2 regions of the Schaalia odontolytica genome follow, and region 1 is predicted to be linked to the other one. Evidence: riboswitches for the same ligand, from Rfam matches in the RefSeq annotation. Region 1 holds a riboswitch; the other holds the start of a gene.

The links. A riboswitch is a leader RNA that binds a small molecule or an ion and turns the genes downstream of it on or off. The one in region 1 is predicted to bind ZMP and ZTP.
Region 2: it holds a riboswitch for ZMP and ZTP, as region 1 does, so the genes downstream of both, purH (bifunctional phosphoribosylaminoimidazolecarboxamide formyltransferase/IMP cyclohydrolase) here and glyA (serine hydroxymethyltransferase) in region 1, are expected to answer to the same signal.

The regions. Positions count from the first base shown of each region.
Region 1 covers NZ_CP133472.1:1,786,030-1,800,639, forward strand. The annotation lists gene RDV55_RS07655 (fibrinogen-like YCDxxxxGGGW domain-containing protein) at 1-1,379, shown strand, start outside; gene RDV55_RS07660 (fibrinogen-like YCDxxxxGGGW domain-containing protein) at 1,606-5,070, shown strand; gene RDV55_RS07665 (WecB/TagA/CpsF family glycosyltransferase) at 5,067-5,855, shown strand; gene RDV55_RS07670 (sugar transferase) at 7,505-8,200, opposite strand; ZMP/ZTP riboswitch at 8,510-8,594, shown strand; gene glyA (serine hydroxymethyltransferase) at 8,634-9,917, shown strand; gene RDV55_RS07680 (bifunctional methylenetetrahydrofolate dehydrogenase/methenyltetrahydrofolate cyclohydrolase) at 9,920-10,828, shown strand; gene RDV55_RS07685 (exodeoxyribonuclease III) at 10,958-11,785, shown strand; gene RDV55_RS07690 (2'-5' RNA ligase family protein) at 12,148-12,696, opposite strand; gene galK (galactokinase) at 12,829-14,076, shown strand; gene RDV55_RS07700 (SGNH/GDSL hydrolase family protein) at 14,178-14,610, shown strand, end outside.
Region 2 covers NZ_CP133472.1:598,273-612,882, reverse strand. The annotation lists gene RDV55_RS02685 (ATP-binding protein) at 74-1,264, shown strand; gene RDV55_RS02680 (LuxR C-terminal-related transcriptional regulator) at 1,261-1,911, shown strand; gene RDV55_RS02675 (DUF1846 domain-containing protein) at 2,045-3,535, shown strand; gene RDV55_RS02670 (UvrD-helicase domain-containing protein) at 3,673-6,462, shown strand; gene sucC (ADP-forming succinate--CoA ligase subunit beta) at 7,581-8,768, shown strand; gene sucD (succinate--CoA ligase subunit alpha) at 8,796-9,716, shown strand; gene RDV55_RS02655 (cell division protein PerM) at 9,790-11,220, shown strand; ZMP/ZTP riboswitch at 11,224-11,308, shown strand; gene purH (bifunctional phosphoribosylaminoimidazolecarboxamide formyltransferase/IMP cyclohydrolase) at 11,332-13,173, shown strand; gene RDV55_RS02645 (biotin transporter BioY) at 13,322-13,909, shown strand; gene guaA (glutamine-hydrolyzing GMP synthase) at 14,059-14,610, shown strand, end outside.

The sequences.
Region 1 (14,610 bases):
TCGACAACCGCGACAACGATGCCCCGAGCACGCCCTCGTACGTGCGCAGCTCCTCCGCGACTGCCTCAACCGTGACTCTTGCCTGGGAAGGCGTCTCTGACGCCGTCTCCTATGAGATTCTGCGCGACGATCGCCCGATCGCCACGACGGACTCCACTAGTGTCGAGGTCCCGCGCGGCGGCGAGAACCGCTTCTTCGTGCGCGCCGTCGACGCAGCGGGCAACCGCTCCGCGACCTCCAGCGTCTACCAGGCCCCCGCCTTCGGTAGCGCAGACAACTCCAGCCCGGTTCTCGTCGACATGGGTGCCTCCTGGCGCTACCGCGACGAGGCAAGCGCCGCCCCTGCCGACTGGGCCCAGGCCTCGTTCGACGACTCCTCCTGGAAGACCGGCGCAGCCCCCCTCGGCTACGGTGATCGCTCCATCGCAACCCAGATCGCCTCACAGGGCAACCGCCCCGTGACGACCTACTACCGCACGAAATTCCAGGTGCCCGACGCGGCCGACCTCAAGGGGGTCACCGTGAGGTACCAGGCCGATGATGGAGCTGTCGTCTACATCAACGGTGTCGAGGTCCACCGCACCCGAATGGGTAACGGAATCGTCAGCTACTCCACGCGCGCCGACTCTGCCCCCACCTACGCGGCGGCCTCCGCGGCCCCGTCGGAGATCTTCGTTCCCGCCTCGGCCCTCAACACCGGCGATAACGTCATTGCAGTGGAAACGCACGTGAACTACATGCGCACAGCAACGGTGTCCATGCAGGCCTCCGTCTTCCGCGTCGAGGGCACTGCGGACGACAACGGTGGTGCGCGCGGGCCCTCTGCCACGGTCGACGACGCCACTGCGCCCATCGATGCGACCTCGGTCAAGTCGGGTTCGGTGATCTCCACCGGCACCGAATGGAACTACTGGACGTCGACAAGCGCCCCAGCCTCCGACTGGGCCACAACCGGCTCGCTCCAGACTTGGGCCCGTGGATCCGGACCGATCGGCTGGGGAGACTCCGACGCGGCGACAGCCCTCGACATTGCCAAGAAGGATCGTGCCGTCACGTACTACTTTGCCCGTGACATCGACCTGGGCGCAATAACCCCTAACACCGCCCTGACCGTCAAGGTTCGCGCAGATGACGGTGTCGTCCTTCGGGTCAACGGAACGATCGTCGAAACGAAACGCATGTCTGAGGGCAACATTACTCACACGACGTACGCGAATGCGGCCGTGACCGCCTCCAAGGCGGCGTCTGATCTGCTCGAGGTCACCATCCCTGCCAGCCTCTTGACAAGTGGTGTGAACCGAATCGGCGTCGAGGAACACCTCAACTACCGGGGTACCCCTTCGATGACATTCGATCTGAACGCGACGCTTGTCAAATAGGGGAGGAGTTGATCTTCTCCGCACGCCTGCGCGAGCGGCCTGAGTTCGCGAATAGGTTGCTGTATAACCTGTAGGGTGCGTTGATGCAGCTAGCCCCTGCCGTTTCGGCAGGGGCTAGTGCGTATGTGGCAAAAGCCTCCCGGGTTACACTAACCGAGTGGTTGAGCGATGGGGCTTAACGTGACACTATAGAAGTAACCATTTACGCAATACCTGTGAGAGTCTAATGAGATTTATGCGCCGTTGCCTGGCGCTTGGGCTGGCATCATTGACCGGCCTCAGTGTGCTGGCATTCTCCCCGGCTGCCCACGCAGCAATCGATCCGCTCCATGATGGTGCGAGCGCAGCAACCGCCGCTGCCTCGTGCTGGGAAATCAAGCAGAACAACCCAAGCTCTGCGGATGGAACCTACTGGCTGCAAACCCCTACCATGGAGGCGCCCGGCCAGTTCTTCTGCGATCAGACTACCGAAGGTGGCGGATGGGTCCTCATTGGACGAGGCCGCGAAGGATGGGAAACGTGGAGCCAGGGACGGGGCAATCAGGACAAGCTCAAGACCCGCGCGCGTACCCCCGGCGACTTTGATGTCGTGCAGGCTTCCCATCGGACCGTCAACGGGCTCCTCGGCGGTACGTCTGTGTCGGACCTCGAGGATGGCCTGATGGTCCAGCGCGCATGGAACCAACACGGCAGCTCGTACCAGACCGTGCGCATGCGCTTCCCGAAGATGCGCGATTTCATCTGGCCGTTCAAGAGCGCTCACCCCGTGGACGTAAAGTTCAATCGCGATTGGTGGGTTCGCGGAGGCATCGTGTGGTCCGGTTTTGGTACCAACACCGGTTGGGGCTACGTCAACCTCACCGCTTCCGCACAGAACAAGTACACGCTCGGCTGGAGTTACGGTCCCGCCGCCAGTTCCTGGCAGGATACCTCCTCGGCGACTTCGTACTTCCACCGCGTCGGCTCGATCATCGCCCCCTACGCCGAGGCCTACGTGCGCCCGCAGCTGCGCTCCACTGACTCCGGCTTCCGTACGATCGGCGATGGCGGTACAGCCGCTCAGACGCAGAAGGCCTCTGTGTCCGAATTCGCCACGCCTATGTCTTGGGGCGTCACCGGCAACCTCAACGGTTCCGTCAAAGAAGGCAACATCCAAGTCCAAGCCTTCGAGCAGATCGGCTCAACCATGTACGTGGGCGGTAATTTTACCGGCGTGCAAAAGGGCAAGAATGGACAGGAGATTGCCTCTTCTGGCCTCGCCGGCTTCGATGCGACGACGGGGGAGTGGAACGGCCAGAGGTTCTCCTTCAACAACCAGGTTAAGGACCTGGTTGAGCTGCCCAACGGGAAACTCCTCGTAGCCGGCGACTTCACTCAGGTTAACGGGGAAACCCACGTCGGAACCGTCCTGATTGACCCGGCGACCGGACAGATTGACCCCTCGTGGACCCTGCAGGCGCGCACCGGCTCCAACGGCGGTCGTGTCTCGGTCAAGTCCATCAAGATCATCGGCGAGCACATCTACCTCGGCGGCAACTTCACGCACTTCCAGGGCAATGGGGCATCCTGGGTGTACGCGCGTAATGGTGCACGCCTCGACATTAACGGCAAGCCCGACCGCACGTGGAACCCCGAGTTTAACGGCACTGTCATCGATGTCGATGTCGACGAGAACGAGTCCTACTACTACGCGGCCGGTTACTTCACGCGCTCGCGCAACCGAGTCGTCGAGAACGCAGGCCGACTGTCCACCGCTGCCGGAGCCGAACTCGACCAGTCCTGGACATTCCGTCACTCCTACCTGATCGGCAAGTATCAGCAGACCGTCACCGCTGCTCATGGGCGTGTCTACTTCGGCGGCTCGCAGCACTCTCTCTTCGGATACAACTCCGACACGATGACACGCACCTCGGGCTCGATCGTCATGTACAACGGTGGAGACCTTCAGGCCAGCACTCGTTCCGCGTCGGGTGTTGTCTACGCTTCGTGCCACTGTTCCGACTACACGTTCCAGGACGCCTATCAGTATCTGACGCTCGGCACCTCCTGGACTCGCGCCGACGAAATCCAGTGGGTCGGCGGTTGGGACGAGGCCACGGGGCGTCAGCTCGGATGGACCCCCTACCGACTGTCCTCCCAGCGCTCGTCCGGAGGATGGGCACTCGAGATGGCCGACGACGGGGCACTGTGGGCCGGAGGCGACTTCAACTTCTCCTACACGTCGATCACAGCAGGGCAATGGTCCGGTGGCTTCGTGCGGATGGCCCCACGTAACGCCACTGCCCCGGCAGTGCCAGAGAACCTGCGCGCCTCCGACGGCAACTCCCAGCAGGTGACCCTCGAGTGGTCCTCCGTTCCGGGTGCCGTTTCATACGACATCCTGCGTGACGATCGCCCGATCGCCTCGACGACCTCGAACACTGTCACCGTCCCCCTCGGCGGTAACAATCGGTTCTTCGTGCGAGCTGTCGCCTCTGATGGCCTGCGCGGCGCCTCGACCCCCGCCTACGTGGTCGATGCCAACGGTAAGCCGAGCCGACCCGCGGACGCGGCGCTGCTGGTCGACGAGGGCGACACTTGGGCGTACCACTGGTCGACCGACCCGGTCGCCAAGAACTGGACCCAGACCTCGTTCGATGATTCCTCCTGGAGTCGCGGTGCCACGCCAATCGGCTACGGAGGACCCGGGATCAACACGAAGCTGACCCCGGGCGCCGCTAAGAGCCGCCCCATCGCCACCTACGCGCGCGTCAACTTCACGGTCGCTGATCCAGCGGCTATCAGCGGCGTTGACGTCTCTGTCATCGCCGATGACGGTGCCGTGGTCTACGTCAACGGCACTGAGGTGGGGCGTCAACGCCTTAACCCCGGAGTGCTTGACGCCTCGACCTTCGCGAACGCGGCCGTCGCCACGCGCTCGGCCAACGCGGACCGCCAGAGTGTGTTCGTTCCTGCCTCCTCTCTTGTTTCCGGGACGAATACCCTCGCCGTGGAAACACACCTCAACTATCGATCCAGTTCGTCAATGACGATTAACGGTACGGTGAAGGTGGTCGCCAAGGGCAACGAGCCCGATCCTGAACCGCATGCTGACCCTCAGCCGGAGCCGCTGCCCGCGCCCGACATGTCGCTCGTGCCTGACCCGAACAAGCCTCTTGAGGCTCTCGATGTCTCCGGTATGAATCACGGTAACTTCTTGTACCCAGGCCTGTATTGGAGCTACTGGAACTCGCAGGAATCTCCCGACGCCGCGTGGAACTCGACGGCCGACCTGTCCGGGTGGAAGCATGGTGCGAGCCCCCTCGGCTGGGGCGACGCTGATGCTGGAACGCCGTTCAATCTGGCGCCCGCCGACCGCCCCATCACGACCTACTTCGTGCGTGACGTCAACTTCGGAACCATCAGCGCTGACTTCGAACTCGTCCTCAACGTGCGCGTCGACGACGGTGCGATCATCTACATCAACGGAACCGAAATCCAGCGTGTGAACATGCCGGAAGGCCACGTGGATGGAAGCACTCGCGCTTCTTCGAACGTGGGCCTGGCGGCCGCAAAGCAGAACATCGCGCGCATCGTGGTCCCGCGCAAGGTTCTCATCGATGGCGTCAACCGTATTGCCGTCGAAGAGCACGCCAACTACGCGGGAGCCGCATCGTCCTCCTTCGATCTCAAAGCAAGTCTGCTGAGGTGACACCCATGACCGACACGTCAACCCCCACCAGCCATTCGCGGGAGCCTGAAGCCGCCGCCACGGTCGATGCCCTGGCGTTCGACCCCGCCTTCGGCGCGATGGCGCAGCGCGTGCTCACCCACGGGCACGCCACCACGTGGCTCAACCACTGGTCCCTCCTGCACGCAGACTTCCGTGCCCTCGCACGCATGCACGCCGTCGGCTTTGACGGAACGCTGCTGCAGCTGCGCCTGCGCGCAGCCGGACACGAGGTCGCCCGCACCTCTGCCGACCTCGTCCTGCCCCACGTCTTCGACCGTCTCGATGATGGCTGCCGCATCACCCTGATCGGTGCCGTGCCCGAGGCCGGGCAGGCCGCCGCCGAGCGCCTGGATCGCTTCGACGTGCAGGTCATCGACGGATACGACGGGCTACGCCGTTTCAAGGCAGACCCTTCCGTGCTTACCGCCTTCGATCCGCGACTCGTCATCGTCGGCCTGGGGGCGGGGCTGCAGGAAGTCGTTGCTTCCGTCGCGCTCGATCTTGTTCCCGAGTCCTCCGTGTGTACCGCCGGCGGCTGGATCGACCAGTTTGCACGCGCTGCCGATGACTACTTCCCGGACTGGGTGCACGCCGCCCGGCTTGGTTGGGCTTGGCGCATTGCGCACGAGCCCAAGCGCCTCACTAAGCGCTACACCGTCGAAGCCCTCGACTTCGTCGCCCACGCTCCCGAGCTCATTTCTCGGCTTGAAGCCATGGGCGGCTTCGATGATCTCGGACTGGTTGTTGGTGCCTCGCTTCGCTAAAGGAGGCTAGCGCGTACGCTCATGAGGAGGCCGGACCCTTCGGGGTCCGGCCTCCTTCGTACGCTGTGCGTTCGTGTCCGCGTCTGATTGCTACGTGTTGGGGTCCTTGGAAGACGCGTGGTGCGCCCTCTTGTCGTCTGTGCTGCGCTTTCGGGCAGTGTGTCTGCGTGAAGCGGGGAAGCCCTCGTTGGTCTCTCGGCGGCCTCGACAGTGGCGGTGCTGGTGCCGGCAGTGCGTGGTTTGCCAGCGCGTCCTGGATAGGAACGGTGCCTCAGTACAGGCCATGTTCCTATCCGGAACGCTACGAACCATCCGATTTGTCTTCTCCTACTCAGTTTGCGAGGCGGAGCCCCTGTCGCGTCCTCTCCGGTCGAGGGGCTTGGCGTGCACGCGGATAGGTGACGAGCATGCGGATAGGTTATGCGAATACGGATAGCTTATTGACCTATCCGCACGCCGATAAGCTATCCGCATTGGCGCATCCTATCCGCATCGCCAAGACACGGTCGTACAGGCTGATGATTGATGATCGCGGTACATCCGGCCGGGTGATCACCGCGCAGGTAACGAACTCAGCATGTTGGCTGGCGTGAGCTGGGCTGTTACTTCTACCGCCGCGCGACGTTGTCTCCGGTCGTTCGTGGCTTCTGTTCGACCCTACTGGCAGCGTCACCCACAACTCGAAGTCGAGAAGGTTGATGGCATACAGAGAGATGAATAGAAGCAACCTCCGCTCACATGGATGAACCGAATGAGAGGTTACGACTGCACCCTCATAGGGCCGAGTGTGCTGTTTGCTGCCGGAAGGTGCGCATAATGAGTCTGCGCTTCCGCCTAGGGAACAGCCGGGCACATCGGTCGGTCTGTGCATACAGAGGCACCAGCGGCAGTCGATCGTGCGCGTGCGAGCATCGGTGGGATCAGTCCGCCATCTTCTGGACTAGCCCGAGGTCCGCTCCGGCTGTCAGCGGGAAGTGCGCGGGTTAGGTGGAGCTGTTCGTCCCCTCGTCTCGATACGCCGTGGACCAGCGGCGACAGGACAAGCAAATGTGCGGGTCGTGAGTGTTGTGAGGTGCGCACAGAGAGAGTCTGAATCCTTCGGCGCATGGTGCGCAATGGTGCGTCAATGTCGCGCTTCGACCTGCTCGAAAGGCTCGATGATAGATACGGGAAAAGGATTATGTGGTGAATGGTCTAGCCCACATAAGTTCCCTTAGGTGTCTGACAAGTACACGAAGGGTGAGCGAGGCAATGGCTACCTACATATAGGTGTCAAACTCCCACAGTTCGACTGGCGTGTCGGAAGGGTGGAGTGTCGGGCATATGTGAGTTGTTCTTCATCGCTCCGGCATGTTTGTCAGGGTGACCTAGAAAAAGGGTTGGGCGCTTCTCTGGGTACTGCAGCGGGGCTTGCGGTGCGCTCCCGAGAGGGTGTGGTGGCCCCGCTGCGGGGGTGTGTTGGTCTGTGGGTTTGTTCGTGCGCGAGGGACAAGCGAAGTGCTGGGGTCGGTCACTGGTTGATGCTGATGATGTTGTGGTCGGACTGCGTGAGAGTGGGGACTCTGGGTGTGGTTGCGGTGCCGGGAGAGAAAAGGTGTGGCCCGAGCCTTTCGGCTCGGGCCACACCCAATCACACACAGAAAAAACGCTTAGTAGGCGCCCTCGAGACGTAGCAGTGCGGGGACCGTCTGGAGCATGATCCACGCGTCGAGCGTCAGGGAGCGGTGCTGGGCGTAGGAGAGGTCCAGGTGGACGGTCTCATCCCAGGAGAGGTTCGAGCGGCCGGAGATCTGCCAGAGGCCCGTAATGCCGGGGCGAACGGCAAACTTTCCCATGACGCGCGACTCGTACTGAGCGACCTCGTTGGGGAGCGGAGGGCGCGGCCCGACGAGCGACATGTCGCCACGCAGCACGTTGAAAAGCTGGGGAAGCTCGTCGATGGAGGTCTTGCGCAGGAAGGCCCCGATGCGTGTGACACGCGGATCGTTCGCCATCTTGAACATGATCGAATTTCCGGCAGAGGAGTCCGCTTCGTTGGCTTCCATGAGGGATGCCTTGAGCTCTTCAGCGTCCACTCGCATGGTGCGGAACTTGTACATGGTAAAAGTTGTTCCGTTGAGGCCGACGCGCTCCTGCGTGAAGAAGGCGGGGCCGCCGTCGCTCAGGCGCACCATGAGGGCGACGATGATCCAGAGTGGCGTCAGTAGGATGATGCCGATGAGGGCAGCGAAAAAGTCGCACATGCGCTTAATCGCATTGTCGGCGGAGGCGGCAAGATCGGACGCGTGCTCGAACGCGAGAGCCGTCGAGGCGGCTCGTGCAGTGGGCTTCGTCAAAGTTGTCATCTGTGCGTCTTCCTTCTACTTCCTCAAACTCAAATGCTGCGTGATGGTTAGAGCGGTGAAAACCGCTCCGAACTGGGATATCTACTGGGCAGATATCAACTGCGCAACTCAGTCACCGTTAGGTGTTAACTCTAGTCTATCCACATGGTTAGCTTGGTTGCTAACCAAAGGGTCAAGTACAAGCGAAAAATGGCTGTGATTTCGTGCACGGCGAGAGTTTTCCAGGAGCGCTAGAAACCTCATGTGACCGGCTGGTAGGGCGTTGACACCTTGGCAGAATGCATGGAAAACCACCGAGCGATAGACTGGTAAGCGTGTCGTGACTGGCGAACAGGTGGGCCACCACCGGGGAGCGACGCGTCGGCATCGATAGCCGCCCGCCTGGGCTAGAGGCCACTGCCAACCATCACCGGATGATCAATAGGAGAACCCCATGGATTCCCTCAATGACATGACACTGGCGCAGCTGGATCCTGAGATTCAGGCCGTTCTGGACGCCGAACTCGGTCGTCAGCGTGACACGCTCGAGATGATTGCCTCGGAAAACTTTGTTCCCCGCGCTGTGCTTGAGGCGCAGGGCTCGGTCCTGACGAACAAGTACGCAGAGGGCTACCCGGGTCGTCGTTATTACGGCGGCTGCGAGTTCGTGGATGTCGCAGAGTCCCTCGCCATCGAGCGTGCGAAGGAGGTCTTCGGCGGTGACTACGTCAATGTTCAGCCCCACGCGGGCGCGCAGGCCAATGCCGCCGCCCTGATGGCGATGGCGAACGTTGGCGACACCATCCTCGGCCTGTCCCTGGCTCATGGCGGTCACCTCACTCATGGCATGCGTCTGAACTTCTCGGGTAAGAACTACAAGGCTGTTGCCTACGAGGTTGATCGTGAGACCATGCGCATCGAGCCCGACAAGGTTCGAGAGGCTGCCCTCGCGGAGCGCCCGCGCGTCATCATCGCAGGCTGGTCCGCCTACCCACGTCACCTTGACTTCCAGGCCTTCCGCGATATCGCGGACGAGGTCGGCGCCGCCCTCTGGGTGGACATGGCGCACTTCGCTGGCCTCGTGGCCGCCGGCCTGCACCCGAACCCCGTCCCGTTCGCCGACGTCGTGACGACGACGGTCCACAAGACCCTGGGCGGGCCTCGTTCCGGCATGATCCTGTCCTCGCGCGGCGAGCAGTGGGGCAAGAAGCTCAACTCCTCCGTGTTCCCCGGCCAGCAGGGTGGCCCCCTCATGCATGCGATCGCCGCGAAGGCCATCGCCATGAAGGTCGCGCAGACCGACGAATTCAAGGATCGCCAGCGCCGCACTCTCGAGGGCGCGCAGATTATCGCCGAGCGCCTCGGCGCCGACGATGCGAAGAATGCTGGCATTAAGCTGGTCACCGGCGGCACCGACGTTCACCTGGTCCTCGTCGATCTGGTTGACTCTGAACTCAACGGTCAGCAGGCTGAGGATCTGCTGCACGAAGTCGGCATTACCGTCAACCGTAACGCCGTCCCCTTCGACCCGCGTCCGCCGGCCGTCACCTCGGGCTTGCGCATCGGCACTCCCGCCCTCGCCACGCGCGGTTTCGACGCCGAGGACTTCGCCGAGGTCGCGGACATCATCGGCACGACCCTGGCCCAGGGCGCGTCCGGCGGCAACGTTGAGGTGGACGCCCTGCGCGCCCGCGTCAAGAAGCTGACGGACAAGCACCCGCTCTACGCCGGACTCTGATCGTGAGGGCACCTTGGGAAGGGCCCGCAGGGGTCCTGGATGGAAAGGCGACCGCAGCCGCCATTAAGGCGGAGCTGAAGGAACGCGTCGATCGTCTGCGCGAGGCCGGAATCGTCCCGGGCCTCGGCACGATCCTCGTGGGCGAGGATCCCGGGTCCGTCGCTTACGTTGCCGGAAAGCACCGTGACTGTGCGGACATTGGTGCGGAGTCTATCCGCGTGGACTTGCCCGCAGACGCGACGCAGGAACAGGTGGAAGCCGCGATCGATCAGCTCAACGCCGATCCTGCCTGCACCGGCTACATCGTGCAGCTGCCGCTGCCGCGCGGAATCGATACGAACGCCGTCCTGGAGCGTATCGACCCTGCGAAGGACGCGGACGGCCTGCATCCGATGAACCTCGGACGTCTCGTGCTGCGCGGCTCGGGGCCCATCGACTCGCCGCTGCCCTGCACGCCGCGCGCGGTCATCGAGCTCATGGAGCGCCATGGGATCGACCTTGCCGGAAAGAACGTGTGCGTCATTGGACGAGGCGTGACCGTGGGCCGTTCAATCGGCCTGCTCCTGATGCGCAAGGAAGTGAATGCGACGGTCGATGTGTGTCACACGGGCACGACCGACCTGGCCGATCACGTGCGCCGAGCGGACGTCATCGTGGCAGCGGCGGGTTCCGCTGGGATGATTAGCCGCGACATGGTGGCACCCGGCGCGATCGTCCTCGACGTCGGCGTGAGTCGCGTGCAGGGCGAGGGCGGCAAGGCTCGCCTGATGGGCGATGTCGCTGACGGGGTGGATGAGGTGGCCGCCTGGCTGAGCCCCAATCCTGGAGGCGTCGGCCCGATGACGCGGGCCCTCCTCGTGACGAACGTCGTCGAGGCGGCCGAGCGCCAGGCGGGAATCAGCGTGGACTGATGAGCGCTGAACGCCTCGTGATGCGAGGAGATCGCGGGCGAACACATCGGAGGCGCGGTGAGGATGTCCATTCCTCGCCGCGCCTCCCCGTTCCTCTAGACTGAAGAAAACTCGCGTAAGGAGAAAATGATGACTCTGACGGTTGTGACCGTGAACCTCAACGGCATCCGTGCCGCCCACAAGCGTGGCTTCCTCGACTGGCTGGAGGCGTCCGACACGGATGTGCTGCTCATGCAGGAGGTGCGCGCCCCCGAGGAGATCTCCCGCGAGATCATGGGCGAGGCGTGGGACAGCGTGTGGGTTCCCTGCCGGATCAAGGGTCGCGCGGGCGTGGGCGTGGCCGTGCGACGCGGCCGCGCCCTCCTGGAGGGCGAGCCTCGCCTGATTCTTGACGATGCTGAGACTGACGTGGATTCGGGTCGCTGGCTCGAGGCTGTCGTTCGCCCCGAGGGTGGCGACACCCCCGTGCGGGTCGTCTCGGCCTACTTCCATTCGGGCGAGAAGGACACGCCCAAGCAGGAGGCCAAGATGGCCCACTTGCCTCGCATTGGTGCCCGTATGGCCGAGCTGATCGCCGAGGAAGCTTCGGGCGGCATTTCCTCGCTCGTATGCGGCGACTTTAACGTCGTGCGCTCGCAGGCGGACATCAAGAACTGGAAGCCGAACCACAACAAGCGCGCCGGCGTCCTCGACGAGGAGATTGCCTTCCTCAATCAGTGGGTGGACGAGGGCTGGCGAGACACCGTACGCGACCTGGCTGGCGAGGTGCAGGGGCCTTACTCGTGGTGGTCGTGGCGCGGTCAGGCCTTCGTGAACAACGCGGGCTGGCGCATTGACTACCAGTACGCGACGCCTGCCCTGGGGGAGCGTGCCCGCTCCTTCGAGATTGGCCGTGCCGACGAGTACGCGGAGCGCTTCTCGGATCATGCGCCGGTCTCGGTGTCATACGAGATCTGACGTTTTATCGACGAGGCCGTGGCCGGCCCGGGACTGCAAAGATCCCGGGCGGTCGCGGCCTTTCGCGTGTGTGGGGTGCGGTGCCCGTGGGCGGTGGTTTGGCGTGTCTGCGGTGCCCGTGGGCGGTGGGTTGGTGTGGCTGCGGTGCCCGTGGGCGGTGGGTTGGTGTGGCTGTGGTGCCCGTGGGTGGTGGCGGGGCCTGGCCGGGCTTCGAGGTGACGCGCCGAGCGCAGCTCGCGGCGCGGACGGCGAGCGGGCGGGCCGCCGCCCACGGGCACATCAAGCAGCCCGGCCCACACGGGCACACCGAGCAGCCTGGCCCAGCGGGGAGGTTTCTCGCGGGTGAGTCAGGCAGGAGGAAGTCAGTGCATGGAGGCGTCGAAGTCGAAGAGCGCCATTGAGGAGTAAATCCCCGATGGATCGATGCGGTCCAGGCGGAAACCGGGAACGATCCAGGAGGCATCGACGGTCGCACCGATGTCGAGCGCGAGGTCCAGGGCGATGTCGTCCACGTCCTGCGCCAGCGTCACGTGCGGGTGGTAGGGAAAGCGTGTCTCGTGGTCGAGGGGTCCGGAGCGGATCTCTTCGGCGAGGTCCGCGCAGGCGGAAGCGCCCTCGGTCAGCGTCATGAAGGCGACGTTGGAGATGGGGCGGAAGGAATCTGTGCCGGAGAGGGTGACGCGGAAGGGGGCGTGGCGCGAGGCGATCGAGCGGAGGTGGTCGATGACGTCGGCGCGGGCATCACGTGCCACGGGGGTGGGAGGCATGAGCGTAATGTGTGCGGGGATGCGTGATCCGGCGAGGTCTCCCAGCCGCAGGCGCAGGTCGGTGAGCTGCGTGACCCACGGTTCGGGGATCGCGACGACGACGCCGAGCCAGTCCTGGCCGGGGAGTCGTTGGGGGAGGAACATGAGGCCTGCCTGTGTCGCGGATACGGTGGCTCCACTGTACCGGGTGTCGGCCGGCGAGCGGTGAGGCCGCAGCGCTTGAAGGGTGTGAGGGCATTCACGTAGCCTTGAGTTAGTGAGACCAAGGAGGATCGTGTGACTGATCTTGTGTGGGCCGATGCCGCTACTCCCGATGAAGGGGCCGCGCGGGCCGCAGACCTGTTCCGTGAAGCGTTCGGCTACGAGCCTCGGGGCGTCTGGAGCGCGCCTGGGCGCGTCAACATCATCGGAGAGCACGTGGACTACAACGGTGGTCCGTGCGTGCCGATCGCGCTGCCGCATCGCGCCTACGTCGCCCTGTCGCCCCGCGAGGATCGCGTGATCCGCCTGATTTCGCCGCAGACGCGCGAAGCGATCGATGTCCTCGACCTGGATGTGATCGGTCCGAAGGGGACGCCCGGTGAGGTGACCAACCACTGGACCGCCTACCTCGCGGGCGTCGCGTGGGCCCTCGAACAAGCCGGATACGGGCCGCTGCCCGGCTTTGACGCGGCCCTGTGGTCGTGCGTGCCTCTCGGTGGAGGCCTGTCCTCGAGCGCTGCGCTCGAGTGTGCGACGGCGGTCGCCCTCGACGAGGTCTGCTCCCTGGGACTGGCGGGCACGATCGATGCGCCCAACGACGAAGGACGCAAGGTTCTCGTGGACGCGGCGCGCGCCGCGGAAAACCAGGTGGCCGGCGCGAATACGGGCGGCTTGGACCAGACGGCGTCCCTTCGCTGCCGCGAGGGTCACGCGCTGGCCCTCGACTGCCGCGATATGTCGACGCGTCAGGTTCCCTTCGATCTGGGCGCGGTCGGCCTTGAGCTTCTCGTCATTGATACCCGCGCCAAGCACTCGCTCGCGGATGGCCAGTACGGCTCGCGTCGGGCGGACTGCGAGGAGTCGGCGCGCGCCTTGGGCGTCGGCCAGCTCGTCGACGTGGAGGACCTCGACGAGGCCATGGCCGCGTTGGACGATGACCGCTTGGCCGCGCGCACGCGCCACGTTGTTTCCGAGATCGCGCGCACTCGTGCCTTCATTGATCTTCTCGACGAGGGGCCGCTGGAGGGCACGCGCCTGAAGGTGGCGGGTGCGCTCCTCAACGATTCTCATGACTCGCTGCGCGACGACTACGAAGTCTCCTGCGAGGAGCTGGATGTCGCCGTGGATGCCGCTCGTGCGGCCGGCGCGCACGGGGCGCGTATGACGGGTGGCGGATTCGGCGGAAGCGCCATTGCGCTCGTCGACGCGGACTCCGTCGTGGGTGTTGCGCGCGCAGTCGCGTCCGCCTACGCCGAGCGAGGTTGGCAGCCTCCCCACTTCATCCGCTCCCTCCCGGGCGCACCCGCCGGCCGCCTGGCCTGAGCGATCTGTGACAAACCGCGGGGCCGGTGCTTCAGCATTTGAAGCACCGGCCCCGGCCTCGTTACACTGAGGGGCAGCAGACACGAGGGAAGGACATTCCAATGGGAATCAGCAAACGGGCATGGCAGGTAGCGGGCGCGGCAGCCGGTGGCGCGAGCCTCTTCGGCGGTGGCCTCGCCATCGGGCGTCTCCTGCGGCTGGACTCCCAGCGCGGTGACTACCGCAAGGCGTGGGAGAACCACAACCTGGCGACCCTGGAGCGCCTGCGGCAGCTCGATGAACACCCCGAAGGCGAGCGCCCCTACCTGATCGTCTCCCTCGGCGACTCCTCCGTGCAGGGCGTCGGTGCCTCGCGCGTCACCGAGTCCTACCCGGCATGCCTGGCCTCCTCGATCAACGCTCAGCTGGACCGCGAGACCCTCCTGCTCAACCTCTCCCTGTCGGGAGCCACCATCGAATCGGTCGAACTGACCCAGATCCCGCAGATGCGCGGCCTGGGTCTCCTGGACGGCCCCTGCAGCCCCGACCTGGTGA
Region 2 (14,610 bases), 1.2 Mb from region 1:
GGGTTGGACGCCGCCCATTCCGGCCCCGCCGGCCAGGCCTCCGCTCGTGCGTGCGACAGTCGCGAGCCCGGACATGCAGGCCCCCTGGATGGGCGGCGTGTGCTCCGGTCTCGCCGTGCACCTGGGAGTGTCGGTCGCGCTCGTGCGCATCGTCGTCGTCTGCCTGAGCGTCGTCGGCATCGGTATCGGTGTCTACCTGTGGCTGTGGGTGAGCGTCCCCGAAGACAATCCCGAGCGAACCGACAACGGGACACTCAGCCCCGGCCTCGTCCGACTGCGCGAGGAACGCGCCAGCCAGGTGTCACGCAACCGCATGATTGTTGTCGGCGTCGCCCTGCTCGGTGGCGCGATCGCAGGCACCATCTTGAACGCGACGAGCACATTGGACTGGCGCGACATGGGTGCCATCGTGTCGATCGTTGCGGGTATCTCCCTCGTGTGGAGCCAAAGTCGCAACGTACGAAGCTGGCGGTCCTGGCGCTTTGTCGGTTCCGTTGTGGGCGGTATCGCGCTGCTGAGCCTCGGCGTCGTCATGGAGGCGTCGCGCGACAATCCACCCGTCGTCCTGCTGCGCGGAGGCCTCATAGGAGTCGCCATCGTCGCGGGTGTCCTCTTCGCCTTCGGCCCCTTGTGGGTGCGCACCACGAAGGACCTGTCCGAGGCCCAAGCCCAGCGTGTGCGCGAAGCCGAGAGGGCAGACATCGCCGCTCACCTGCACGATTCCGTGCTCCAGGCCCTCACCCTCATCCGTGCCTCCGCCGAAGACCCCGCCCGCGTGCGCGCCATCGCCCTCACCGAGGAGCGCGAACTGCGCGCGTGGCTCTACACGGGCCACTCGCAGGCCGCCGACTCGCTCGAATCCGCCGTCACCGAAGGCGTCGTCGGCGTCGAGAGCCGCTACGGCGTGCCCATCAGCGTCGTCGTCGTTGGCGACATGCGCCCCGGGCCCGGCGAGCTCGCGATGGTCGCCGCCCTGTCCGAGGCCTGCCAAAACGCCGTGCGCCACGGCGCCCCGCCCGTCTCCGTCTACGTCGAGGTGCGTGCCCGCGTCGTCGAGGCCTACATCAAGGACAACGGCCCGGGCCTCGACCCCGCGGACATCGCGCCCGACCGCCACGGCGTACGCGACTCCATCGTCGGACGCATGCGCCGAGCCGGAGGAAGTGCCACGATCAGGCGTCTCGCGGTTGGAACCGAAATCGCTCTGAGCGTGCCGCGCTCCGATATCCTGGAAGAAACAGCGCCCAACTGGAGGACACAGTGACCATTCGCATCCTCGTCATCGACGACCACCCCATGGTTCGCGCAGGCGTGCGCGCCGAGCTCGAAAACTCAGGGGCCGACCTTGAGGTCGTCGGAGACGCCTCCGACGTTGAGGGCGCCATCGCAGCGTGCCGCGCGCTCACCCCGGACGTCGCCCTCCTCGACGTGCACCTGCCCGGCGGAAACGGCGGAGGTGGCGCTGAGGTCGCCAGCACCTGCCGTGATATTGAGGGACTGCATTTCCTGGCCCTGTCCGTCTCGGACGCCGCCGAGGACGTCGTCCAGGTCATCCGAGCGGGCGCACGCGGATACGTCACGAAGTCGATTGCCACCCCCGACCTCGTCGAGGCTATCGGCCGCGTCGCCGCCGGTGACGCCGCCTTTAGCCCGCGCCTGGCCGGCTTCGTACTCGACGCCTTCGGGACCGGCGAAGTCTCCGCGACCGACACCGAGCTGGACCTGCTGTCCGCGCGCGAACAGGAGGTCATGCGCCTCATCGCACGCGGCTACACCTACAAGGAAGTCGCCCACGACCTGTTCATTTCCATCAAGACCGTCGAGACCCACGTGAGTGCGGTCCTGCGCAAGCTCCAGCTCTCCAACCGCAATGAGCTGACCCGCTGGGCGATGCAGCGACACATCGTGTGAAGTCGGACCCCTTTCGTGCGCCCTGCTCCTGGCGTTCGGCTCGCGCGTGCCTACAATGGAATTCCGAGAGCGTGACAGCGCCTGACCGCCCCCGCACGGACGGCCCCTTTATTTCCGCGACCTCGGAGGATGCATGCACCGCATCGGTTTTGATAGTGATCAGTACGTCGAGATGCAGTCTCGACACATTGCCCAACGACGCAGCGAGTTTGGCGGCAAGCTGTATCTGGAGTTCGGCGGCAAACTGATCGACGACATGCACGCGTCGCGCGTTCTTCCCGGTTTTACGCCCGACAACAAGGTGCGTATGCTGCGCGAGCTGGCCGACGAAGTCGAGATCATCGTCGCCGTCAACGCCAAGGATTTCGCGCGACGCAAGGTGCGCGCCGACATGGGCACCACCTACGACGACGAGGTCCTGCGCCAGATCGATGAGCTGCGCGAGCGCGGCCTGTACGTCGGCTCCGTCGTCATCACCCAGTGGACGGACGACAACAAGGCGGCCGCCGACGTCAAGGAACGTTTCGAGAAGCTCGGCATCCGCGTCTACCGCCACTTCCCGATCCCCGGCTACCCCTCGGACGTCGATCGCATCGTCTCGGACGAGGGCTACGGCGCCAACGAGTACGTGGAGACCAGCCGCAACCTCGTCGTCGTGACGGCTCCCGGCCCGGGCTCCGGCAAGATGGCGACGTGCCTGTCGCAGCTGTACCACGACCACAAGCGTGGGATCGAGTCGGGGTACGCGAAGTGGGAGACCTTCCCGATCTGGAACATTGCGCTGGATCACCCGGTCAACATCGCCTACGAGGCGGCCACCGCCGACCTCGACGACGTCAACATGATTGATCCCTTCCACCTCGAGGCGTACGGGATCAAGACGGTCAACTACAACCGCGACGTCGAAATCTTCCCGGTCCTGAACCGCCTCTTCGAGAAGATTCTCGGATCCTCCCCGTACAAGAGCCCAACCGACATGGGCGTCAACATGGCGGGCCACTGCATCGTCGACGACGAGGCCTGCAGGGAGGCCTCGCGCCAGGAGATCATCCGCCGCTACTACAAGGCCCTGGTCACCGAGAAGAAGGAGATGAGCGAGCCCGTGCAGTCGGCGCGCATCTCCCTGCTGATGAGCCGCGTGGGTGTGGGTCGCATGGACCGTCCGGTCGTGCGTCCGGCCCTCGAGCTGGCCGAGGCCACGGGCGAGCCGGCCGCCGCGATAGAACTGCCCGACGGACGCATCGTCACGGGTAAGACATCGGAGCTGCTGGGCTGCTCCTCGGCGATGCTCCTCAACGCCCTGAAGCTGCTCGCGGGCCTGCCGGACGAGGTCCAGCTCCTGGCTCCGCAGTCGATCGAGCCGATCCAGCGTCTCAAGACCCACGACCTGGGGTCGCGCAACCCGCGCCTGCACACCGACGAGGTCCTCATCGCGCTCGCGGTCAGCGCCAACGGCGACGACAACGCGCGCCGTGCGCTGGACAAGCTGAGCTCGCTGCGCGGCTGCGACGTGCACGAGTCGGTCATCCTGGGCCCCGTGGACGAGGGCATCTTCCGGTCCCTGGGCATCCAGGTGACGACGGAGCCGGTGTACGCCACGAAGTCGCTGTACCGCAAGAAGTAATCTCTTCGACGAGGCCGGGGTGTCCTTCGCGTTCCATCGCGGGGAGGCCCCGGCCTCGTCGTGTGCGCCCTTTCGTGGTTGGCGCCACCCGGGACGGGGGTCGCAGGTGTGGGTGGGGCGGTTTACCCTTGGAGACGATGAGTGACTCGACTTCTTTGCCCGACCTTGGTTTCCTGATCGGCCCCGACGGGGGTTTCCAGGACGACTACGTGCCACCGGAGGTGCCCGCCTTTGATGTGGAGGACGCCCTGGGTGCCGACACGTGGCCGGATATCGCGGTACCCGGCGGAGCGTCGGGTGCTCCGTCGGCGTGGGAGCCTCCCGCACCCTCGGGCGGCTTGTCGTCCGGCTGGGAGCGGGCATCTCGCCCGGTCGTGGATCCCGAGTCGCTCACGCGTGGCCTTAACGATCGTCAGCGCGAGGCGGTGACGCACGCGGGTTCGCCCCTGCTCATCCTGGCGGGCGCAGGCTCCGGCAAGACGCGCGTGCTCACGCACCGCATCGCCTACCTGCTGGCCACGGGCCGCGCACGGGCGGGCGAGATTCTGGCGATCACCTTCACGAACAAGGCGGCGGCCGAGATGCGCGAGCGAGCGGGTGCCCTCGTGGGCGACGATGCGCGCCGCATGTGGGTGTCGACCTTCCACTCGGCGTGCGTGCGCCTGCTGCGCTACGAGCATGAGGCGGCGGGGCTGTCCTCGTCCTTCACGATCTACGACGCCCAGGACTCCCAGCGCCTCATCCAGATGGTCCTCAAGGCCATGGACGTCGACATCAAGCGCTTCACCCCGAAGATGGTGGCGGCGCGCATTTCGGACGCGAAGAACGAGCTTATCGGCCCGAAGCGTTACGCCGAGACGGCTGGCAAAGACCCCGTCTCTCGCATCGTCGCCGACGCCTACGTCGAGTACGACAAGCGCATGCGCGCCTCGAACGCGCTGGACTTCGACGACCTCATCATGCGCACCGTCGATCTGCTGCGTGAGAACCCGCTGATTGCCGAGCACTATCACCGCCGCTTCCGCCACATCCTCGTGGACGAGTACCAGGACACCAACCACGCCCAGTATGTGCTTGTACGTGCCCTCGTGGGGGACGGCAAGGACGGCGTGCAACCCGCCGAGCTGACCGTCGTGGGCGACTCCGACCAGTCGATCTACGCCTTCCGTGGCGCCACGATCCGTAACATCGAGGAGTTCGAGCGCGACTTCACGGGCGCGCGCACTATCCTGCTTGAGCAGAACTATCGCTCGACGCAGAACATCCTGTCGGCCGCGAACGCTGTCATCGCCCGCAACACGGGGCGCCGCGCGAAGAACCTGTGGACGGCCTCGGGCGATGGTGCGCTCATTACGTTGGACGCCGCCGATTCCGAGCACGACGAGGCTCGCTTCGTCGTCGGTGAGATCGACCGCCTCGCTGATACGGGCGTTGAGTGGGGCGATATCGCGGTCTTCTATCGCACGAACGCCCAGTCCCGCGCACTCGAGGAACTCCTCGTGCGCCAGGGCATCCCGTACCGCGTCGTCGGCGGTACGCGCTTCTACGAGCGCCGCGAAATCAAGGACGCGCTGGCGTACCTGCAGGTCATCTCCAACCCCGATGATACGGTTGCGGCTCGCCGCGTCCTCAACGTTCCTAAGCGAGGCATCGGTGCCAAGGCCGAGGAGGCCATCGCGGCGCACGCCGCCCATTACGGCATCTCCTTTGGTGCCGCCCTGCGCCACCTGTGGCTGCGCGCAGGAAGCCCCGCCGGTGAGGGGGAGGGCATCGACGTCGATACGCTCGCTCGTTGCACGGACGAGGCTTCCGTTGAGTCCTCTGCCCGGGTTTCCTCGGATGAAACAGCGGGGGAGGACACGGTTGTGAGCGACGCTGCTGCTCAGAGTGCTCCTGCCCCGGCCTCGTCCGCGGTATCGACCGAGAACGCTCCCGAGGTCCTGGGTATCACCCCGCGCGCCGCGAAGTCGGCGGCCTCCTTCTGGGGGCTCATCGAAACTCTGCGCGCCGCGGAGGCGCGCGGCGCATCGCAGGCCGACATCCTTGAAGAGGTCCTGGACCGGACCGGCTACCTCGCGGAGCTGCGCCGCAGCGAAGACCCGCAGGATGCTTCGCGCGTGGAAAACCTCGCGGAACTGCACTCGGTCGCCGGAGCCTTCGCGGCCGACGCTCCCGGCGGAACTCTCGCGGACTTCCTCGAGCGCGTCGCTCTCGTGGCGGACTCGGACCAGGTGCCCGCAGAGGGGGAGCGCGGTGGGCAGGTCACCCTCATGACCGTACACACCGCGAAGGGCCTGGAATTCCCGTCCGTGTTCGTCACCGGAATGGAAGACGGCACCTTCCCGCATCAGCGCAGCCTGGGGGACGAGAGTGAGTTGGAGGAGGAACGTCGCCTGGCGTACGTGGCTATCACACGTGCGCGCGAACGCCTCTACCTGACGCGTGCCGCCGTCCGCAGCGCGTGGGGAACGCCCCAGGAGATGCCGCCCTCGCGATTCATTGATGACATTCCCGCTGAGCTTCTCGACGTGCGCCGTGCGGCCACGTCGGGGGAGCGCATGCGCGCCTCCTATGGCTCCGGATCGTACGCTTCGGGATCCTACGGGCGCTCTCGTCGCTCCGATGGGCGCGACCCGTGGGGCGATACCGACACGGGTGCCTTCGGGTCCGGCCGTGGTGGTGCCTCCGCACAGACTGCAGGCATTCGCAAGGTCACCCGCATGGGTGTCGCACCTGCCGCCAAGCCCGCCGACGACAAGGCGCTGCTGTCCCTCAAGGTCGGCGACCGCATCAAGCACGCCACCCTGGGTGCAGGCACCGTCACCGGCATCGAAGGCGAGGGGCCGCGCACCGTGGCCCGAATCCGTTTCGGCCTGGGCGAGAAGCGCCTGCTTGTGCGCATGGCACCGATGGAGAAGATTTCCTAGCTTTTCCCGCTGGTTTTTCGGCGTCGCGTGGCTTGTGCCGCGCCTCATATCCGGGGATCGTGTTGCTTGTCTTGTCGCGCCGGGCTGCTGGTTGTGCCGGTAGGAGATGGCTCGCTCGTACGTCATGATGCGGGAGTGCGACAACGGGACCGCTGGTTGTGCTGGTAGGCGGTGTCCCGACCGCGACGGCGAGCGCGTGGGGCGCGTCGTTGTGCTGCTGGTTGTGTCGGTGGGCGGTGTCCTGCCCGCGAGATCGCCACGCGCGACCTTCGCCCCGATTGGTCGATCACGAGGCCTGCCCTGCCATCGCTCGCCGGAACCTGTGCCGTACCGCTGTGTCTCGCGTGTTGCTGCGCGTCCCTGCCGCCGTCCGCCGGCACCAAGGCCACTCCGCGTAGGCCACGCGGCACCCCCCACGCCGGTGGCGTCCGCTGCGCATGCGGATAGGTTGTCGGCGTGAGATCGGCGTGTTCGAGTCGAGGGGGTACCCGCCGCGCACGCGGATAGGTTGTCGGCTCATGGATAGGTTATGAGGGTGCGGATAGGTTATTAACCTATCCGCGTGGCGATAACCTATCCATATCGCCATAGCCTATCCGCATCTTTGGAACCCATTCACGAAAACGACAATGAGGCATCGAGGTGGCCTTCTCTCAGGTGGCAGTGGGGGCTTTTACCCGACACGAAGCCATCTGAGGGGCGTGTGACCCTGGTGTCGTGCAATTCTCCCTCGGTCGTTGCCGGTGCGCCGGTGCCAACGGGCGTGTGACCCTGGTGTCGTGCAGTTCCCCCTCGGTCCGGGCCGGTACGTCGCCACCGACGCGCGTGGTTGACCCTCGTGTCGTGAAAATCCCCGGCGGCCGTCCGCGCGCCTTTGCCGGGGGTCCCGTATGCGCCGCCCCTCGGGTCGTTCCTCCGCGTTGGAGTCTGTTCGGTCGCTCGAGCTTCGGCAGGAGCGTGATCACCGTACCCCCGGCAACGCAAAGCATTGACAAAGGGAAAGGCCCGTCCGGTCAAGGCTGTGACAAGCCTTGATAATGGGAGGAAATGGCGCGTTTGTGCCGGTCGCACGTTAGAATTATTGCGCTGACCACACCACGTTCAACGGAGGGAATAAGGTGGATCTCTACGAGTACCAGGCCCGGCAGATGTTTAAGGAGCACGGCGTGCCCGTGCTCGACTACCGCCTGGCGTCAACCCCCGAAGAGGCGCGCGAGGGTGCGCGCGAACTCCTGGAGGACGGTGCCTCGCTCCTGGTCGTCAAGGCGCAGGTCAAGACCGGGGGCCGCGGCAAGGCCGGCGGCGTCAAGCTCGCTCACACAGCCGACGAGGCCTACGAGAAGGCTGAGGCGATCCTCGGCCTCGACATCAAGGGCCACATCGTCAAGAAGGTCATGATCGCATCCGGCGCGGACATCGCCGCCGAATACTACTTCTCGATCCTGCTGGACCGCTCGAACCGCCGCCACCTGGCGATGTGCTCGCGCGAGGGCGGCATGGACATCGAAACCCTCGCGAAGGAACGCCCCGAGGCACTGGCCCGCGTCCCCCTCGACCCCGCCGTCGGCATCGACGCCCAGGTCGCCCGCCACATCGCGAAGCAGGCGGGCTTCGACGAGGAAACGGCCGAGGCCATCGCGCCCGTCCTCGAGACCCTGTGGACGGTGTACCGCGAGGAGGACGCGACCCTTGTCGAGGTCAACCCGCTGGTCTCCAGCCCCGACGGCTCCGTGTGGGCCGTGGACGGCAAGGTCACCCTTGACGACAACGCGCGCTTCCGCCACCCCGGCCACGCCGAGCTCGTGGACGTCGCCGCGCAGGACCCGCGAGAGGCCGCCGCGAAGGCCGCGGGACTCAACTACGTACGCCTGGAAGGCCAGGTCGGCATCATCGGTAACGGCGCGGGCCTGGTCATGTCGACGCTCGACGTGGTCGCGATGGCCGGCGAAGAGTTCGGCGGCATGAAGCCCGCGAACTTCCTCGATATCGGCGGCGGTGCCTCGGCCGAGGTCATGGCCAAGGGTCTCGACATCATCCTCGGCGACGAGCAGGTCCGCTCCGTATTCGTCAACGTCTTCGGCGGCATCACCGCCTGCGATCAGGTTGCCCGAGGCATCGTCGGCGCGCTCGAGACGCTGGGCGACGCGGCCTCCAAGCCGCTGGTCGTGCGCCTCGATGGCAACAAGGTCGAGGAAGGGCGAGCGATCCTCACGCAGGCTGCCCACCCGCTTGTCCACATGGAAGAAACGATGGACGGGGCGGCCCGGCGCGCGGCCCAGCTCGCAGCCCAGGCCTCGTCGAAGTAACGACCCGAGAACCGCAGGAGAACACCCATGACTATCTTCGTCAACTCTGACACCCGGGTCATCGTCCAGGGCATGACCGGCGCCGAGGGACGCAAGCACACCCAGCGCATGCTCAGCGCAGGCACCACCATCGTCGGCGGGACGAACCCGCGCAAGGCCGGCACGACCGTCACCTTCGACGTGGCCGGCTACGGTCCGGGCGCCGACAAGGTGACCGACGGCCAGGTCGAGGTCCCCGTCTTCGGCACGGTCGCCGAGGCCCGCGAGGCAACCGGCGCGAACGCGTCCGTCATTTTCGTTCCCCCGGCCTTCGCGAAGGGCGCCGCCCTTGAGGCCATCGAGGCGGGCATCGAGACGATCGTCCTCATCACCGAGGGCATCCCCGTCCAGGACTCCACGATCGTCGTCGAGCGCGCGCTCGCGGCGGGCGTGCGCCTGATCGGCCCGAACTGCCCCGGCATCATTTCCCCCGGGCAGGCGAACCTGGGCATCACCCCGGCGGACATCACGGGACCGGGACGCCTTGGCCTCGTCTCCAAGTCGGGCACGCTGACCTACCAGCTCATGTACGAGCTGCGCGATTTCGGCTTCACGACGTGCCTGGGCATCGGCGGTGACCCGGTCGTCGGCACCACCCACATCGACGCGCTGGCGGCCTTCGAGGCTGACCCGGACACCGACCTCGTCATCATGATCGGCGAGATCGGTGGCGACGCCGAGGAGCGTGCGGCGGCGTGGATCCAGGAGAACATGACGAAGCCCGTCGTCGCCTACATCGCGGGCTTCACTGCCCCCGAGGGCAAGACCATGGGCCACGCGGGTGCAATCGTGTCCGGTTCGTCGGGCACGGCCGCCGCGAAGGCGGAGGCGCTCGAGGCCGTGGGCGTGCGCGTGGGTCGCACCCCCTCGCAGACGGCGCAGATCGCCCGCGAGATTCTCTCGCGCTAACGTCACAGCACGAATCGGCCCGGGGTCGGCGCGCAGCGTCGCGACCCCGGGCCGATTCTGACACTATGGGCATGTGAGCGAGCGCATCAGAGAAGTACCCAGCCCCCGGCGAACCACGACCACGTACGTGCCGGATCGCGCGACGATTCGTGTCGCCGTCCCGCAGGGCTGGGCGCGCGGCGTGCTGGCAGGCATCGAAGCTGCCTTCGCGGGATGGGCACTCATCACGGTCTTCACGATGATCGCGTATCTGACGATGCGATCGAACTCGTGGATGAATAACACGACGCCGCGTGATGCTCTCGGCCTGGGCTCAGACCTGTGGGCCGCCGTCATCGGAGGCACGTCGGTGGTTGGGGGAGTGCATTACCGCGCGATTCCGACGCTGGCGGGCATCCTACTGATTGTTCTCGTGCGCCTCCTGCTGCGCAATACGGCTGACTTCCCGCGTTCCTCGGCGCTGTTCGCAGTGCCCGGTTTCCTGCTCACGTCCTGGCTTCTTGCGGGCGCATCGGGCATCTATTCGCACTGGTGGACGGGCACGATCGGCGCGATTCTGATCCCGCTCATCGGCTCGCTGTGGTTCGTTGCGTCGGGGTATTCGCGCGATAATGAGGCCCCGTCGATGCAGCACTGGATCTCGGGCGGATTCAAGCTGGGTGGCCTGTCTCTCCTCGCGCTCGCGGCCGCGTCGCTGGTGGCGTCCGTGGTCGCGCTCGTCGCGGGGTGGAACCGCATGGCCGGTATCCAGGAGATCCTGGGTGCGGACTCGGCCACGGACACGGCGTTCATCGTCGGCGGGCAGGTGTTGTTTGCTCCGACGGTGATGGCTTGGGCTGCCGCCTGGTGGTCGGGCGCTGGTTTTCTGACGGCGACGGATTCGCTGCACTCCCCGGCGGTGGCGGCCCCCGGCCCGATTCCGCCAATTCCGCTGTTGGGTGCCGTCCCCGAGACGGCCCCCGGCATGTGGGTGATTCTTGCTCCGATCGCTCTGGGCATCGCCTTGGGCGTTGTCGCGGCGCGTTCCTTCCGGCGCGAGCACCTGCTACACCAGAGCGCCCAGGGCGTTCTGGCCTCGGTGATTGTCGCCTCGGTGACGGCCCTGTGGATGTGGAGCGCGACGATGAGCCTGGGCTCCGCGCGCCTGGCATCGATGGGTCCGCGCGTGGGCTGGGCGACGCTCGCGCTCGTTCTCGAGATTGCGCTGCCCACCCTGATCATCGCGCTGGCGACCCATCCGACGACGCGGGCCCTCCTGGGTGAGGGAGCGGGGCGCGTCCGCAATGAGGGCGAGGCCTTGCGCCGACGCGGCGCCGAGCGCGCCTCCCGTGAGGGGGCCGCGGCATCGGAGATGGACGAGGCGTGGGCGCAGGCCTCCGGTCCCGCTGATGCGAAGGACGCGGAAGCGGGCGACGACAAGGCTGCGGACAGTCAAGCGGGCCAGGGCGAAGGTGACGCGGATGACCCCGCGACGAAGGGGACGCGGCGCAGAGGGCTGAACTAGACTGGGGGGTGCCGCGACTGGCGAGGGTGGATGACCACCGGGGAGCGGCCGCATTTCCCGCGAGGCGTCGCCCGCCTGGGCGCCTGGGTTTGGTATCAACCTGGAGGAACTATGTCCGTCTCCCTGGACAACCTTGAACCCGTCGACGTGCGCCCCATCAAACGGGCCCTGATCTCTGTCTACGACAAGACTGGGCTGGAGGATCTCGCCCGCGCGCTCGGCGATGCCGGCGTGGAGATCGTCTCCACCGGATCCACGGCCGCTCGTATTGCGGCGTCGGGCGTGGCCGTCACCCCGGTCGACGACGTCACCGGTTTTCCCGAGGTGCTTGAGGGGCGCGTGAAGACACTGCACCCCTTCATCCATTCCGGCATCCTGGCCGACCAGCGTAAGGCCGCGCACCGCGAGCAGATCGCGCAGCTGGGCATCCGGGCCTTCGACCTGGTCGTATGCAACCTGTATCCGTTCCAGGACACGGTCGCCTCGGGTGCGTCCTTCGACGAGTGCGTCGAACAGATCGACATTGGCGGCCCCTCGATGGTGCGCGCCGCCGCAAAGAATCATCCGTCGGTCGCGGTCGTGACCTCCCCGCAGCGTTACGCGGACGTGGTCGAGGCCGTGGCGGGGGAGGGCTTTACTCTCGAGCAGCGCCGCGAGCTGGCCGCCGAGGCTTTCGCGCACACGGCGACCTACGACCTGGCGATCGCCGGCTGGCTTGCCGACGAGCTGGAGTTGGAGGACGTGCGCGAGACCCTCGACGAGGCCGCAGAGACCCACCTGGATGCCTCGGACGCGGCGTTCCTGGAGTCGCTGGGCTACCAGACCGGGGAAGACTACGCGGTGGAGGTGCCAGAGGAGGAGGGGCAGGCCTCGGGTATGCCCGTGTTCGTCGCGGATGCCTTCGAGCGCGTGGAGTCGCTGCGCTACGGCGAGAATCCGCACCAGGGCGCGGCCGTGTACCGTGAGATGGACGAGTCCTTCGAGGATGAGGGGGCGGGCGACGAGGCCTTGGCCCCGGGGATCGCGAACGCTCGCCAGCTGCACGGAAAGGCCATGAGTTTCAACAACTACACGGACGGTGACGCGGCTCTGCGTGCGGCCTACGATCATGAGCGTCCCTGCGTGGCGATCATCAAGCATGCGAACCCCTGCGGCATCGCGGTGGCCGATGATGTGGCGCAGGCGCACCGCCTCGCGCACGCGTGCGATCCGGTGTCGGCGTTCGGTGGCGTGATCGCCGTGAATCGCCCGGTGAGCGTGGAGCTGGCCCGCCAGATCGTCCCGATCTTCACGGAGGTTGTGCTCGCCCCCGACTACGAGGAGGGGGCGCTCGAAGTGCTCTCCGCCAAGAAGAATCTGCGCGTCCTGCAGGTCGAGCCCCCGGCTCGCGGCTCGTACGAATTCAAGCAGATCAGTGGCGGCCTGCTGGTCCAGGAGCGCGACGACATCGATGCCCCTGGAGATGCCCCGGAGAACTGGTCTCTCGTTGCGGGTGAAGCGGCCGACGAGGTGACGCTGGCGGACCTGGAGTTTGCGTGGCGTACGGTGCGTGCCGTGCGTTCGAACGCGATCCTGCTGGTCAGGGATGGTGCCTCGGTGGGCGTGGGCATGGGCCAGGTGAACCGTGTGGACTCGTGCAAGCTGGCTGTTGAGCGTGCGAACACGCTGGGCTCGCGCTCGACGGGCGACGCGGCCGTCTCCGCCGTGGATAGTGCGGGCGGCGCTCGCGCGTCCGAGGTTGTGGGCGAGGCTCCCGAGCGGCGTTCTGTCGGTGCGGTTGCCGCGTCGGATGCTTTCTTCCCCTTCGCCGACGGGTTGCAGGTGCTCATCGATGCGGGCGTGAAGGCCGTTGTCCAGCCCGGCGGATCCGTTCGTGACCAGGAGTCGATTGATGCGGCGAAGGCCGCGGGCATCACGATGTACCTGACGGGCACACGCCACTTCGCGCACTGATCACGCCTGTTGATTGACGTCAGGGGGCGAGCGCCGGTGTGACGCTCGCCCCCTGAGATCTTCTCCCGTGTGCTTGACAGGGGAGCGACAGTCGACATATTGTTCAATTGTTGAATGAAAGGCTGTTAGCCCTGCTGAAAGGTTCCCTATGACCACGCTGACCGTCCAGCCCGCCGCCCTCGCGCACAAGAACCGCGTCCTCGCAGACCGTCTCGGCGGAACGATCGCCCGCGAGATTGCCCTCGTGGCGGCCGGCACGATCGCCATGATCGTCCTGGCGCGCATCTCGATTCCGCTGCCCTTCACGCCCGTGCCCGTCTCCCTGGGCACGCTCGGCGCGCTGTCGGTCGGCACTGCCCTGGGCGTTCGTCGAGGCCTCCTCTCGGTTGCCGCCTACGCCCTCCTCGGTATTGCTGGTGCCCCCGTCTTCACCGGCACGAACGTCGGCTGGGCCTTCGCTTCCTTCGGTTACATCCTGGGCTACCTCCTCGTCGCAGCGATCGCCGGAGCGGCCGCCCAGCGCGGCGCGGACCGTCGCATCATCACCATGGCGCCGACCGCGCTCGTGTCCCTGTTCTCCGTGTACGTCGCGGGCCTTGCCTGGATGATCCCCTTCGCTCACATGACGCTTGAGCAGGGCCTCATGAAGGGCTTCGTGCCCTTCATCATCGGCGACCTGGTGAAGGCCGCCGTGGCCACCGGCACCTTCCCGGTGCTGCGCTCCATCTTCCGCTGATCCGCGCTTCAGCGTCACGCGAGTCGGCCTCGTCCCCACCCGGGGGCGGGGCCGTCGTCGTATTCGGCGTACGCTGTGGTGACATGCGTAATGGAGTGCGACGGGGCGGGGCGCGCGCGGGTACCATTGGCAGGGTGAACGCTTCTGACATGCATCCCGTCCTCGTTGTCGACTTCGGCGCTCAGTACGCCCAGCTGATCGCGCGCCGCGTGCGCGAGGCCAGCGTCTACTCGGAGATTGTCCCCCACACCATGAGCGTGGCCGACATGCTCGCCAAGGAGCCCGCCGCCATCATCCTGTCCGGCGGCCCGTCCTCCGTGTACGAGGAGGGCGCCCCCTCCGTCGATCCGGCGATCTTCGAGGCAGGCGTGCCCGTTCTGGGTATCTGCTACGGATTCCAGACCATGGCCCACGCCCTGGGTGGCACCGTGGGGCGCACGGGCACCCGCGAGTACGGACATACCGAGGCGACCGTCGCGGGGGACTCCTGCCTGTTCGGCGGCACCCCTGACGATCAGATCGTGTGGATGAGCCACGGCGACGCCGTCCAGGGTGCCCCGCAGGGCTTCACCGTCACGGCATCCACCTCCGAGACTCCCGTCGCTGCCTTCGAGTCGCGCGAGCGTCGCCTCTACGGCCTGCAGTGGCACCCCGAGGTCGGACACTCCCAGTTCGGCCAGGCGGCCCTGAAGAACTTCCTC